Regions from separate parts of the Enterobacter pseudoroggenkampii genome, predicted to be linked through region 2. Evidence: riboswitches for the same ligand, from Rfam matches in the RefSeq annotation. Region 2 holds a riboswitch; the other holds the start of a gene.
The links. Region 2 has a riboswitch for molybdenum cofactor ahead of moaA (GTP 3',8-cyclase MoaA). Riboswitches for the same ligand answer to the same signal wherever they lie in the genome.

Region 1 (7,532 bases), on a different contig from region 2:
AGCTCCGGCGTGTTCGCCGCATACCACGCGATAAACGCGGTAAGCAGCAGGCCAACCGTCATCCAGCCGTACACCTGAGCCATATACGTCTGCAGGCCGCTACGGGTCTGCTGTACTATTGAATCGGAACGCGGAAATCGGTCCATGATTCACTCCTGATTAAGTTTAAGTAGACACACACGTTAAGATTAACACATCCGCGTAAACCGACTACCAACGGCTGGCGGCTTGTTTATCGCTGTCGCGAGATTCTACCCAGCGGTCACCCTCCGGCGTGGCTTCGCGCTTCCAGAACGGCGCCCTGGTTTTGAGGTAATCCATAATGAACTCCCCGGCGGCAAACGCGCTGCCGCGGTGCGCGCTGGTCACCCCGACGAAGACAATCTCCTCGCCGGGCCACATCTCGCCGATGCGGTGAATCACCGTGACGCGGCCGAGCGGCCAGCGGCCCCGCGCCTCGCCAACAATCTCCGCCAGCGACTTCTCCGTCATGCCGGGATAATGCTCCAGCGTCAGCGCCTTCACGCTGTCGCCGAGGTTGTGGTTGCGCACTTTGCCAGTGAAGGTGACAACTGCGCCGTCTTCATCGCGTTCCGCCAGCCAGCTGTATTCGGTCCCCACGTTAAAACGCCCGGGGCTCACCAGAATTCGGGTTTCAGCCATCTTAGCCCCCCGTTACCGGCGGGAAGAAGGCCACTTCATCCCCTTCGGCCAGCGGGTGGGTGAATTCCACCAGCGTCTGGTTAACGGCGGCCAGCAGCTTGCCTTCGTCCAGCGCCAGCGCCCAGCGGTCGCTTTGTGCCGCCAGATGCGCGCGCAGGGCAGCAACGTTTTCAAAAGACGCATCCAGCGTCAGGCTGTCGGTATTCACCAGCTCGCGCACCTGCGCAAAAAAGAGCACCTTAATCATGACTGTCCACCTTAAAATCTCCGGATTTGCCGCCGCTTTTTGCCAGCAGGCGAACCGGGCCAATCACCATATCTTTCTGCACCGCTTTGCACATGTCGTAGATGGTCAGCGCGGCAACGGAGGCCGCCGTCAGCGCTTCCATCTCCACGCCGGTTTTGCCGGTTAAGCGGCAGAGTGACTCAATGCGCACCCGGCTCTGCTCCGGCTGGGCCTGCAGGTTCACCTCCACCTTGCTCAGCATCAGCGGATGGCACAGCGGGATGAGATCCCAGGTGCGCTTGGCGGCCTGAATCCCCGCGATGCGCGCGGTGGCAAAGACATCGCCCTTGTGATGGCTGCCGTCGATAATCATCGCCAGCGTCTCCGGCAGCATGGTGACGAACGCTTCGGCGCGCGCCTCGCGCACCGTTTCCGCTTTGGCGGAGACGTCCACCATATGCGCTTCGCCTGCGGCGTTAATGTGGGTCAGTTGTGACATAGCTTATTTCTTTAAATGGGGATGGAAATTACACGGACGGGTACGGGCATCCAGCTGCGGGGCGATGATGTTTTCCCACGCGGTGCGGCAGGCTTTGGTCGAGCCCGGCATGGCGAAAATCAGGGTTTTGTTAGCCACCCCGGCAACGGCGCGCGACTGCAGCGTGGAGGTACCAATCTCTTCAAAGGAGAGCATGCGGAACACCTCGCCGAAGCCTTCCACCTCGCGGTCGAACAGCGGGATAAGCGCTTCGGGGGCCTGATCGCCTGCGGTAAAGCCGGTGCCGCCGGTGATCAGCACCACCTGCACCTCATCGCTGGCGATCCACTGAGAGACCTGCGCGCGAATGGCGTAGCGGTTCTCCTTCACGATCGCTTTATCAACAATGTGATGCCCCGCGTCATGGGCCGCCTCGCGCAGCCAGTGGCCGGAGGTATCATCCTCTTCGCCACGGCGATCGGAAACGGTAAGGATAGCAATGCGTGTCGGGATAAATTCTGCGCTTACCTGACTCATTTTCTGTTTCCTTCTTAAGCCTGATTACCCGCCGATGTAGGACAGGTTCTGAGTAATGCCGGTATTGCCCTGATGCAGGAAGTGGGTCTGTTTTTTATGCGTCAGCGCTTCAGAAATGCGTGCTTCAAGCGCGTCCTGCTGCGCATCGTCTTCCAGCAGATCGCGAAGGTCTACGCCGCCGTCACCAAACAGGCAAAGATGGAGCTTGCCCACGGAGGAGACGCGCAGGCGGTTGCAGCTGGCGCAGAAATCTTTCTCGTAAGGCATGATAAGCCCGATCTCGCCTTCGTAATCCGGGTGGCAGAAGACCTGCGCCGGGCCGTCGCTGCGCTGGCGGATCTGATGGAGCCAGCCGCGTTTTAGCAGCTCGTCGCGCAGCACCATGCCGGAGATGTGATGGCGGCGGAACAGCTCGCTACCCTCGCCGGTTTCCATCAGCTCAATAAAACGCAGCTGAATGGGGCGGGATTTAATCCACGCCAGGAAGGTATCAAGCTGGTGATGGTTTACATCACGCATCAGCACCGTGTTGACTTTGACTTTTTCGAAGCCGGCCGCAAATGCCGCATCGATACCGTCCATGACCTGCTGGAATTTATCCTGGCCGGTAATGGCGTGGAACTGGCGGGCGTCCAGGCTATCGACGCTGACGTTGATCGCCGTCAGCCCCGCATTGCGCCAGGTCGCCACGTCGCGCGCCATGCGGTAACCGTTGGTGGTCACCGCAATCTGGCGGATACGTTCGTTTTCACGTACGGCGGCAATGATGTCGGGGAAATCGCGGCGCAGCGAGGGTTCACCGCCGGTAAGGCGCACTTTTTCGGTGCCGAGCTCAGAGAAGGCGCGCGTAACGCGGCGCACTTCATCCACGGAGAGAAAGCCGTTATTGGTGATGCTGCCCGGTTTGTAGCCATCGGGCAGGCAGTAGGTGCAACGGAAGTTGCACACATCGGTAATCGACAGACGTAAGTAATAAAACTTACGCGCGAAAGCATCAGTAAGTTGTGAAGCCATGTACACCTTTCCAGATCGGGAGGCACAGTCATTTCTTTCTGTACCCTGGTGGCAAATTCGCCACGGCCAGAGCGCCATATCTTTCGACACAGGCGCAAGGGCTAGAGTGTATGTTTTCAATTTTGAAAACGTGGTTAGGGCGATAGTAGCGCGGAAATTCTGACGGCGCCATTATCGCTTTTCGCTATATAATTAAGTATATAGCGAGTCATTCGTCCATTTTCGCTACAGAATACCTAAAAACCGCATTTTCACATTGATATACGTCATTTTGCATCGGGTGAAGCATCGTCTTTTAGGGGTAGTTAGGTTACTGTTACGCGATCGAACGTAATAAGGAATACGTATGCGCAATCGCACTTTTGCGGATCTTGACCGAGTGGTCGCTCTTGGCGGAGGACACGGCTTAGGCCGGGTTATGTCCTCTTTGTCGTCACTGGGCTCAAGGCTGACAGGGATAGTGACCACCACCGATAACGGCGGCTCAACCGGGCGCATTCGTCGTGCCGAAGGCGGCATTGCCTGGGGAGATATGCGCAACTGCCTGAACCAGTTAATTACCGAGCCGAGCGTCGCGTCGGCGATGTTTGAGTACCGTTTTGGCGGTAATGGCGAACTTTCCGGGCATAACCTCGGAAATCTGATGTTAAAGGCGCTGGATCACCTGAGCGTACGGCCTCTCGAAGCCATCAATCTGATCCGTAATCTGCTCAAAGTGGACGCATTCCTGATCCCCATGTCTGAACAACCGGTTGACTTGATGGCTATCGACGCCGAAGGGCATGAAGTTTACGGCGAGGTGAATATTGACCAGCTCCTTCTGCCGCCAACGGAGTTGATGACCTATCCGAGCGTGCCCGCCACGCGTGAAGCGGTAGAGGCAATCGGGGAAGCGGATCTTATCCTGATCGGTCCAGGCAGTTTTTATACCAGCCTGATGCCCATTCTGCTGGTGAAAGAGCTGGCGCAGGCGCTGCGCCGCACCCCGGCGCCGATGGTTTACATCGGTAATCTGGGACGTGAACTGAGCCCGGCGGCGGCGAGCCTGTCGCTGGCGGACAAGCTTGAATTAATGGAGCATTACGTCGGCAAGAAAATCATTGACGGCGTAGTCGTGGGACCAAAAGTGGATGTGTCAGGGATTGGCGATCGTCTGGTGGTGCAGGAGCCACTGGAGGCCTCAGACATCAAGTATCGCCACGACCGTCACCTGCTGCGCGAGGCGCTGGAGAAGGCGATTCAGGCGCTGGGTTAGGTTCGTTTTTTGCGGCCTGATGCCCTCACCCCGGCCCTCTCCCACGGGGAGAGGGAGAAATACGCTGCTTTAACCTATGATGCCGCGATAAACAGATCCCGCAGTTGATGAAGCTGGTCGCGGATCTGCGCCGCCTCTTCGAACTCAAGGTTCTGCGCGTGCTGCATCATCTGCCCTTCCAGCTCGTGGATTTTCTGCTGCAGCGCTTTCGGCGTCAGCACGACGGTATCTTCTTCCACCACTGAACGCGCCTTGCCGCGGCCTTTCGCTTTGGTTTTGGCAATGTTCTGACCCAGCGCCAGAATATCCACCACCTTCTTGTTCAGACCCTGCGGCGTAATGCCGTGTTCTTCGTTGTAGCGCTGCTGTTTCTCGCGGCGGCGTTCCGTCTCACCAATCGCTTTCGCCATCGACGGGGTAATTTTGTCACCGTACAGAATCGCTTTACCGTTGACGTTACGCGCCGCACGACCGATGGTCTGGATCAGGGAGCGTTCAGAACGCAGGAAGCCCTCTTTGTCCGCATCGAGAATCGCCACCAGCGAGACCTCCGGCATATCGAGACCTTCTCGCAGCAGGTTAATCCCTACCAGCACGTCAAACTCGCCCAGACGCAGGTCGCGGATAATCTCCATGCGCTCCACGGTATCGATATCCGAGTGCAGATAACGCACCTTCTCGCCGTGCTCTTCGAGATACTCGGTCAGGTCTTCCGCCATACGCTTGGTGAGCGTGGTCACCAGCACGCGCTCGTTGATGGCGGAACGGGCGCGGATCTCAGAGAGCAGGTCGTCCACCTGGGTGGCCACCGGACGCACCTCGATAACCGGATCCAACAGCCCGGTCGGACGCACCACCTGGTCAACCACCTCATCGCCCGATTTTTCCAGCTCGTAGTTGCCCGGCGTGGCCGAAACGTAGATGGTTTGCGGCGCGAGCGCCTCAAACTCTTCAAATTTCATCGGACGGTTATCCAGCGCCGACGGCAGGCGGAAGCCGTACTCTACCAGCGTCTCTTTACGCGCCCGGTCGCCGCGGTACATCCCGCCGATCTGCGGGATCGTAACGTGGGATTCGTCGATCACCAGCAAACCGTCTGCCGGAAGGTAGTCAAACAGCGTCGGCGGCGGCTCGCCCGGCCCGCGCCCGGAGAGGAAGCGGGAGTAGTTTTCGATGCCGGAGCAGTAGCCCAGCTCGTTCATCATCTCAAGGTCAAACTGGGTGCGCTGGCTCAGGCGCTGCTCCTCCAGCAGCTTATTGTTGGCCAGCAGCACCTTACGGCGCTCGGCCAGCTCCACTTTGATCTCTTCCATCGCCTGCACGATACGCTCGCGCGGCGTCACGTAGTGCGTTTTTGGGTAGATGGTGAAGCGCTGGATCACCGACTCAACGTGTCCGGTCAGCGGGTCGAAGAGCGACAGGCGTTCAACCTCTTCGTCGAACAGCTCGACGCGCAGCGCCATATCGTCCGATTCCGCCGGGAAGATGTCGATCACCTCACCGCGTACGCGGAAGGTGCCGCGCTGGAACGCCTGATCGTTACGGGCATACTGCAGCTCCGCCAGACGACGGACGATGGCGCGCTGGTCGATGATCATCCCCTGCGTCAGGTGCAGCATCATCTTGAGATAGAGATCCGGATCGCCGAGACCGTAGATCGCGGAAACCGATGCGACAACGACCACATCGCGACGCTCCAGAAGCGCCTTAGTGGCCGACAGACGCATCTGCTCGATGTGTTCGTTCACCGAGGCATCTTTCTCAATGAAGGTGTCAGAGCTCGGTACATAGGCTTCAGGCTGGTAGTAATCGTAGTAGGAGACGAAATACTCCACGGCGTTTTCCGGGAAGAACTCTTTCATCTCGCCGTAAAGCTGTGCGGCCAGGGTTTTATTGGGTGCCAGCACCATCGTGGGGCGCTGGAGATCCGCAATCACGTTGGCGATGGTGAACGTTTTACCCGAGCCGGTTACCCCCAGCAGCGTCTGGTGCGCCAGCCCATCTTCCAGCCCTTCTTCCAGACGACGGATCGCCTCAGGCTGATCGCCAGATGGACGGAAAGCAGAATTCAATTTGAACGGTTTACTCATGGGCGACAACCTGATGACGTTATAAGCGGCAGGTGAGTAATTTTACTCCTTGTTGCCAGGAATGCCAGCAAAAAACACTGGATGAAAAACCAGTAGCGTGTCAGGATATTTAGAGTAGCGCCTGAATGATTAGCGCGATAGCGACCAAAATTTGGACTGTGACAATATAAAACACCAGTCAGGTCAGGTTATCCCCAGAACTTTTTCTTTTTTAACATTTGTCAAGCCAGGTAATGATAGTTTTGTGGCAACGAGTGACACTTTCATGACGGGAATTGCTTTTATCTAAGCAATTAAATAATAAACGATATTTTCTAAAGCCGCGTTTCGCGTCAATTTGGGCGTAAGCCGCGTCTTCTCTCGCTTATCGCGTGTTTTCTAACTCTAATGCACATGGTTATCCACAGGAATAGTGGATAACTGCTTCCAGCCCATGCAGACTGGCGCTCGGCAAATTCCCGGATTTTCCCACGAGACGGCGGTAAAAAATTTTTATAGCTATTTTTTGCTGATTAACAGTTGCGTCATTCATAACCAACCGATGCGATCTTGCTCACATTTTCAGCATTTCGGGTTCTGCACCACAACTCAACACCGCCAGCACCGTCGATGTGCAATCCCGTTTTTTCTCGGCCCCTCTCCGATGACTTATTCCTAAAAAAGCCGGTTTTTTAAACGCTTTTCGGTTTCTGGCAGGGGTTTTGCAGATTCAAACCCGAGCCTCACCTACACACATTTTTAAGGAGAGAAAGATGTTGAGTCTGCGTGCTGTGAATCAGTTTTACGGAAGCCAACATACGCTATGGAACGTGAATTTGGATTTTCCGCAAGGGATGTGTACAGGCGTCGTTGGCCTGCCGGGAATGGGGAAAACCACCCTCATGAATTGCATCGCCGGGAGAGTGCCCGTCGAAAGCGGCAGCATCATCTGGCATGAGGCAGGCGCGCCGCCGCGCGATTTGCTTAACCTGCCGCCAGAACAGCGTTCAGGAACGGAGATAGGCTATGTCCCGCAGGACAGGCGGATCTTCTCCCAGTTAACGATTGAGGAGAATCTGCATATCGCCATGCGGGCGATGGGGAAACCCAACCCGGAAGCGAAAAATGATGTTTACGACCTGTTTCCGGCGCTCTACGCATTGCGACAGACCCGCGCCAACACGCTCTCTCCGGACGACCAGTACCAGCTGGCGCTGGCTAATGCGCTGGTGAACCGTCCTCACCTGCTGATCCTCGATGAGCCCCTGCAAGGCGCAGGACACAGCTTCG
Region 2 (7,532 bases):
ACCGGTATACCCGTTAGCGATTTGACCCAGGAAGAACGAAAAAAACTGCTCAATATGGAAGAACTCCTGAAACAAAGAGTCGTTGGGCAGGATCAGGCAGTCACAGCCGTCAGCGATGCAGTCAGGCTCTCCAGAGCCGGTCTGGGACAGGCCCATCGTCCGATTGCAACCTTCTTGTTCCTTGGTCCGACAGGCGTGGGGAAAACGGAATTAGCCAAGGCCATTGCCGAAGCCGTATTTGGTGATGAACAGGCCATAATTCGTATTGATATGTCTGAATATATGGAGAAACACACTGTCGCCCGGTTGATCGGTGCTCCTCCAGGATATGTTGGTTATGATGAGGGGGGGCAGTTGACTGAAAAAGTTCGACGTCGTCCATACAGCGTGATACTGCTCGACGAGATCGAAAAGGCGCACCCCGATGTTTACAACGTTCTGTTGCAGGTTTTCGATGATGGCCGATTAACCGACGGTAAGGGCCGGGTAATTGATTTCAGTAATACCACCATCATTGCTACCAGTAACCTTGGTTCGGCTCTCATTATGGCTAATGCCGGATTACCGGAAGAAGAGCAAAAAACGCCGAAAGTCCTGCATGAAGAGCTAATGCAACTGCTGAAAGGCCATTTCCGTCCAGAGTTTCTTAACCGCATCGATGAAGTGATTGTGTTCAACTCGCTGTCGCAGGAGAACATCCGTCTGATTGTCCAGATTCAGCTCGACAGACTGACTCGCACTGCAGCCGCACAGGACATTTCACTCAAACTCGATGACTCCCTCATTGAACATCTGGTTGAAGTCGGTTATCAGCCCGACTTTGGGGCGCGTGAACTCAAACGTAAGATTCGCCAGGAAGTGGAAACCAGGCTGGCAAAAGAAATCCTCAGCGATCAACTCAAATCAGGAGATACGGTCAGCATTGGTTACGATGACAGTACTGAAACCGTCGTGTTTAAGAATGAAACAATTCCAGTAAAAAAAGAGAATGACAGTGTGGATGAAAATCAGGAAAATGCAAAAAACTGATTTTGAGTAAATCAAAGCAGGCTCGAAACCTGAGCCTGCTCTTTCATAATAAAGAGCGTTTAAGGATTCATATTAATGATTGTGCGTCCACCACAACACTGGTTCATCCGTCTATTTACCTGGCATGGTTCTGTCTTGTCCAGCATCATTTTCCGACTTTCGCTCAATATAGGTATGTCGATTGTAGCCATTGTGTTGTTCCAGTGGTATGAGCAACTAGGGATTCATCTTACCGTTGCACCATTCAGTTTGCTGGGTATCGCGATCGCAATTTTCTTAGGCTTCAGGAATAATGCAACCTACAGCCGTTTCATTGAAGCCAGAGCATTATGGGGTACCATGATAATTGCACAGCGCAACATAATGCGCCTTGTCATTAACCTTGTCCCGGATGATAAAAATCTGCATAAGACCATCTGTGATTATCTTATAGCCTTTAGCTGGAGTTTAAAAAACCAATTAAGAAACAATGAAGCTTCTTATGATGTGTATCGAATCCTGCCAAAATCAGTTTTTCTTTCTGTCATGAACAGTGCTTACCCAACCAACAAAATACTACTTTTACTTAACAGAGAAATAGCCAAAATAAATAAAGATGGGCAAATTAGCGACATTCACTTTAACCTCATTAGCAGCAGCATTAATGAACTATCCCATGTACAGGGTGGATGTGAAAGGATCGCGAACACCCCGGTCCCCTTCGCTTACACACTGATTTTGCAACGAACAGTGTATCTGTTTTGTACTCTGTTGCCTTTCGCACTGGTAACTGACTTACGCTATATGACCCCCTTTGTCTCTGTCTTTATATCGTATGCTTTTCTGGCATGGGATGCTCTTGCTGAGCAACTTGAAAAACCATTTGGTACAGAATCAAATGACCTACCCCTCAATGCTATTTGCAATACAATAGAACGCAATCTGATGGATATGACTAAACAAAAACCACTACCGCCAATTCATCAACCTAATAGTCATTACAATCTCACGTAGAAACAATCAAGAAATTGAAAGCCCCCTTTATTATAAACAAGGGGGCTAATGATTTTCCAAATCAAAAAATAAATTCACTTCATATAAAACCACCATTACCCTCCAATTAATCTAAGAGCATTAACGCCCTCCCCTTCATTCATTATGAAAGCATGTTGGTAGTAAGCGGCGCTTATTACATTATAAATAGAATCTATCACTAACCATAAATTCAAGGTGGTTATTTACGGAGCCGTTATATAAAAATTAACATAACGTAATTTTATGTCGCATTTATTTATTTCGCGTTATACTCAAATTATCAGTTAACACTCTAGCCTTTAGACCTGTGTCGCAAGATATGGTTTTCTGGCCGTAACAGCCACGCTGTTGCCAGGGTGTGGGAAGAAATAACCACGCCTCCCGTATTTGGAAAAGTGTATATGACCTCACAACTTACAGATGCTTTCGCGCGTAAGTTTTATTACTTACGTCTGTCGATTACCGATGTGTGCAATTTCCGTTGCACCTACTGCCTGCCCGACGGCTACAAACCGGGCAACGTCACCAATAACGGCTTTCTCTCCGTGGATGAAGTGCGCCGCGTCACGCGTGCCTTCTCAGAGCTCGGCACCGAAAAAGTGCGTCTGACCGGCGGCGAACCCTCGCTGCGCCGCGATTTTCCCGACATCATTGCCGCGGTACGTGAAAACGAACGTATCCGCCAGATTGCGATGACGACCAACGGTTACCGCATGGCGCGCGACGTGGCGATCTGGCGCGATGCGGGCTTAACCGCCATCAACGTCAGCGTGGACAGTCTGGACGCCCGCCAGTTCCATGCCATTACCGGCCAGGATAAATTCCAGCAGGTCATGGACGGTATTGATGCAGCATTTGCGGCCGGCTTCGAAAAAGTCAAAGTCAACACGGTGCTGATGCGTGATGTAAACCATCACCAGCTTGATACCTTCCTGGCGTGGATTAAATCCCGTCCCATTCAGCTGCGTTTTATTGAACTGATGGAAACCGGCGAGGGCAGCGAGCTGTTCCGCCGCCATCACATCTCCGGCATGGTGCTGCGCGACGAGCTGCTGAAACGCGGCTGGATCCACCAGATCCGCCAGCGCAGTGACGGCCCGGCGCAGGTCTTCTGCCACCCGGATTACGAAGGGGAAATCGGGCTTATCATGCCTTACGAGAAAGATTTCTGCGCCAGCTGCAACCGCCTGCGCGTCTCCTCCGTGGGCAAACTGCATCTGTGTCTGTTCGGGGATGGAGGCGTAGACCTGAGGGACCTGATGGTTGATGACCGGCAACAGGCCGAACTGGAAGCCCGGATTACCGAAGCACTGACGCATAAAAAACAGACCCATTTCCTGCATCAGGGCAATACCGGCATTACTCAGAACCTGTCCTACATCGGCGGGTAATCAGGCTTAAGAAGGAAACAGAAAATTAGTCAGGTAAGCGCAGAATTTATCCCGACACGCATTGCTATCCTTACCGTTTCCGATCGCCGTGGCGAAGAGGATGATACCTCCGGCCACTGGCTGCGCGAGGCGGCCCATGACGCGGGGCATCACATCGTCGATAAAGCGATCGTGAAGGAGAACCGCTACGCCATTCGCGCGCAGGTCTCTCAGTGGATCGCCAGCGATGAGGTTCAGGTGGTGCTGATCACCGGCGGCACCGGCTTTACCGCAGGCGATCAGGCCCCCGAAGCGCTTATCCCGCTGTTCGACCGCGAGGTGGAAGGCTTCGGCGAGGTGTTCCGCATGCTCTCCTTTGAAGAGATCGGTACCTCCACGCTGCAGTCGCGCGCCGTTGCCGGGGTGGCTAACAAAACGCTGATTTTCGCCATGCCGGGCTCGACCAAAGCCTGCCGCACCGCGTGGGAAAATATCATCGCCCCGCAGCTGGACGCCCGTACCCGTCCGTGTAATTTCCATCCCCATTTAAAGAAATAAGCTATGTCACAACTGACCCACATTAACGCCGCCGGTGAAGCGCATATGGTGGATGTTTCCGCCAAAGCCGAAACGGTGCGCGAGGCGCGCGCCGAAGCGTTCGTCACCATGCTGCCGGAGACGCTGGCGATGATTATCGACGGCAGCCATCACAAGGGTGATGTCTTTGCCACCGCGCGCATCGCGGGGATTCAGGCTGCCAAACGCACCTGGGACTTAATTCCACTATGTCATCCGCTGATGCTGAGCAAGGTGGAGGTGAACCTGCAGGCGCAGCCGGAGCACCATCGGGTGCGGATTGAATCGCTGTGCCGCTTAACCGGCAAAACCGGCGTGGAGATGGAGGCGCTGACGGCGGCCTCCGTCGCCGCGCTGACCATCTACGACATGTGCAAAGCGGTGCAGAAAGATATGGTGATTGGCCCGGTTCGCCTGCTGGCAAAAAGCGGCGGAAAATCCGGTGATTTTAAGGTGGACAGCCATGATTAAGGTGCTCTTTTTTGCGCAGGTGCGCGAGCTGGTGAATACCGACAGCCTGACGCTGGATGCGTCTTTTGAAAACGTTGCTGCCCTGCGGGCGCATCTCGCGGCACAGAGCGACCGCTGGGCGCTGGCGCTGGAGGAAGGCAAGCTGCTGGCCGCCGTTAACCAGACGCTGGTGGAATTCACCCACCCGCTGGCCGAAGGGGATGAAGTGGCCTTCTTCCCGCCGGTAACGGGGGGCTAAGATGGCTGACACCCGAATTCTGGTGAGCCCCGGGCGTTTTAACGTGGGGACCGAATACAGCTGGCTGGCGGAACGCGATGAAGACGGCGCAGTTGTCACCTTCACTGGCAAAGTGCGCAACCACAACCTCGGCGACAGCGTGAAGGCGCTGACGCTGGAGCATTATCCCGGCATGACAGAGAAGTCGCTGGCGGAGATTGTTGACGAGGCGCGGGGCCGCTGGCCGCTCGGCCGCATCACGGTAATTCACCGCATCGGCGAGATGTGGCCTGGCGAGGAGATTGTCTTCGTCGGGGTGACCAGCGCGCACCGCGGCAGCGCGTTTGCGGCAGGGGAATTCATTATGGATTACCTCAAAACCAGAGCGCCGTTCTGGAAGCGCGAAGCCACGCCGGAAGGCGATCGCTGGGTTGATGCTCGGGATAGCGATCGCCAGGCAGCAGAGCACTGGTGAGTAAATATTTACTGGATGCAACATGATTTTTTAGACATTTATACTTCTTGCTAGCTTTTCTGGCAATAAGGAAAGACTTTTGATCAGCTACAAAAATACCGCCAGCTATGAATTAGCACATCTTTCGTGGTGTATTATTATCGCTGTTAAACTTGCCCATCAGGAAAGGAAAATCATAACCCCTTCTCAAGAGCATATGTTTATCATGAACTGGCTTTTAAACGCCCAAAAGTATAAGTTATTTTCGAAACCATTTGCACAGGATATCCTTTGGTTTCTGAATCAGGGAAAACGTTATGGCCAGAAAGCGGAGTTATATAAAAAAGCGGCAAGTGTTCTGGCAATACAATCAATTGAGAATGAAAAATACAGCCATTTATTTCGCTTTACGCAATTCTTCGACGAGTTAAAAGATAACGGATGGCGTGGTTATGTACTGCCTGAGTGTGAAGAAAAAAATCAGCCCAATATCGATATAACAGAGTCTGTTATCTATGTAGGCCAGGCAGCGTTAGCTGATTCATTTAACAAGCATGGCGTGCTCATAAAGCCGCTTCAACTCAGCGCTGCAGGAAATACATTGTTAATTCAGTCACTGTTAAGTAAATACTTGCTTAAAGCAGAAGACCCCATAAAATCAGAGGGTTGCACGGTTTTTACCCTACTACCAGACTGAAAGCCCCCTTTAAGGTAAAAAGTATGGTTCAGAATAGTTAAAAAAATACCCTGAACCATTAGTATTTACACACAGCACCTCTTTACAGAATACTAAAGAGGACCTTACTAAACATTATCTCACCAGACTAATGAGACAGGACATTTACAACTCAAGCTTTCAAAATAGCATATAATTCTTCTGGTGTTTGTTGAACTCCATACACATCGCCATTGATGAGTGTAATAAGGGTATAAGAACTCCCGGCCTTTCTATAGAAATCAACGATGTGGTGCGAATTAATATATAACTCCCATTTTTCATCAATTTCAAAAAAATCTTCACTTAAACCGCGATTCTGTTGATTGTGTGTTACTGTTACATGTGTGAACAAAATACCCCTCCATTATCACAATAAAAAATAACATATATCTATTTAAAGATTAGGATACAACTGAGTAGCATACAAATACGACATTAAGAGAATTTTATAATGTCAGTCGTTGTGGATGCGTGTAGATGGTTGCCTTACCTGGACGGCAAAATCCGACAAGCGTAAGGTTACAACGTTCAGCCACTTCGACCGCAAGAGAGGTTGCTGCAGAGACAGCGAAAAGTATTTCTACCCCACATGCAGCAGCTTTCTGTACCATTTCATAGCTAGCCCGACTGGAAACCAGTGCCGCGCCATTTTGCCACTCCCCATTCTTCATTGATCGACTGCCGAGTAGTTTATCGAGTGCCACATGTCTTCCTACATCTTCATACCCACCATCAAGAATTCCCGATGTCGACATCCACGCAGCAGCATGAGTACAACCAGTTAAAGATCCAACCGGTTGATATAACGATAATGTTCCCAGAGCTAAATCCAGATGAGAGAGACTTATTTTTTGTGTAAAAGGTAAGGGAATGAGTGGTTTTCCGATATCGCCGAGTTGTTCAACACCACATATTCCACACCCGGTCCTGCCCGCCAGAGAACGTCGACGTTCCTTCAACGCCATAAAACATCTGCTGGCCAACTCTACCCGGACTTCAATACCATTACAAACAGGCTCAATCTCTACACCATAAATTTCATTCGGTTGTTCAATGATGCCTTCAGATAAAGAGAAACCAAGCGCAAAATATTCCAGGTCTTTGGGTGTAGCCATCATTACGACATGCGAGATTCCGTTATAAACCAATGCAACCGGTACCTCTTCTGCCAGAACATCTTGTTGGACAAAAGAAAGGTTTTCTCGCTTCCAGAGTGACACATTGCGAAAGGCATGCGAGTTATCATTGTTATCAGAAATTATCTTATGCATTAATATGATACCTTTGAATACTATAACTTTTACTCATTGAGATCGTCTACACCCTAAACCTCATTTTCATCGCTATCAGGCTGCCCAGTAAATATTCTGATTGCGGCAAGCAGCTCATTTTTCTCGCTTTCGTTCAAACGATCCCAAATATCAACAATTCTGACATCATGATCCTTTTCGCTTTGAAAGCTTTCTATTTTCTTCTGCAACCGCGTAGTGACATCTAAATAATTGATCAGCAATGATACTGACTGTTCCCCAAGCATTTTAGGCATTGGTTTTCTCTTTATCAATTTTGTAATCTTTTTTTTGGGGAAAACTTTCGCCGTAGAACTCTCTATTCTTTCTCTATGTATCTGACAACTAACATAGAGATAACTTTCAAAACTTGGTGCGCGATTGTATTTAAACG

Region 1: linked by a shared signal. The riboswitch ahead of moaA (GTP 3',8-cyclase MoaA) and the one ahead of moaA (GTP 3',8-cyclase MoaA) in region 2 are both predicted to bind molybdenum cofactor.

Annotation. Positions count from the first base shown of each region.
Region 1 is NZ_JAPMLV010000001.1:489,105-496,636, reverse strand. Features, by position in the region: gene OTG14_RS02435 (Bax inhibitor-1/YccA family protein) at 1-146, opposite strand, end outside; gene moaE (molybdopterin synthase catalytic subunit MoaE) at 211-663, opposite strand; gene moaD (molybdopterin synthase sulfur carrier subunit) at 665-910, opposite strand; gene moaC (cyclic pyranopterin monophosphate synthase MoaC) at 903-1,388, opposite strand; gene moaB (molybdenum cofactor biosynthesis protein B) at 1,392-1,904, opposite strand; gene moaA (GTP 3',8-cyclase MoaA) at 1,929-2,918, opposite strand; molybdenum cofactor riboswitch at 2,906-3,039, opposite strand; gene yvcK (uridine diphosphate-N-acetylglucosamine-binding protein YvcK) at 3,265-4,173, shown strand; gene uvrB (excinuclease ABC subunit UvrB) at 4,248-6,263, opposite strand; gene OTG14_RS02395 (ABC transporter ATP-binding protein) at 7,016-7,532, shown strand, end outside.
Region 2 is NZ_JAPMLV010000004.1:88,117-95,648, forward strand. Features, by position in the region: gene OTG14_RS17420 (ATP-dependent Clp protease ATP-binding subunit) at 1-1,029, shown strand, start outside; gene OTG14_RS17425 (bestrophin family protein) at 1,105-2,022, shown strand; molybdenum cofactor riboswitch at 2,320-2,457, shown strand; gene moaA (GTP 3',8-cyclase MoaA) at 2,445-3,434, shown strand; gene moaB (molybdenum cofactor biosynthesis protein B) at 3,459-3,971, shown strand; gene moaC (cyclic pyranopterin monophosphate synthase MoaC) at 3,975-4,460, shown strand; gene moaD (molybdopterin synthase sulfur carrier subunit) at 4,453-4,698, shown strand; gene moaE (molybdopterin synthase catalytic subunit MoaE) at 4,700-5,152, shown strand; gene OTG14_RS17455 (DUF2913 family protein) at 5,232-5,828, shown strand; gene OTG14_RS17460 (hypothetical protein) at 5,980-6,201, opposite strand; gene fdhD (formate dehydrogenase accessory sulfurtransferase FdhD) at 6,296-7,120, opposite strand; gene OTG14_RS17470 (hypothetical protein) at 7,174-7,532, opposite strand, start outside.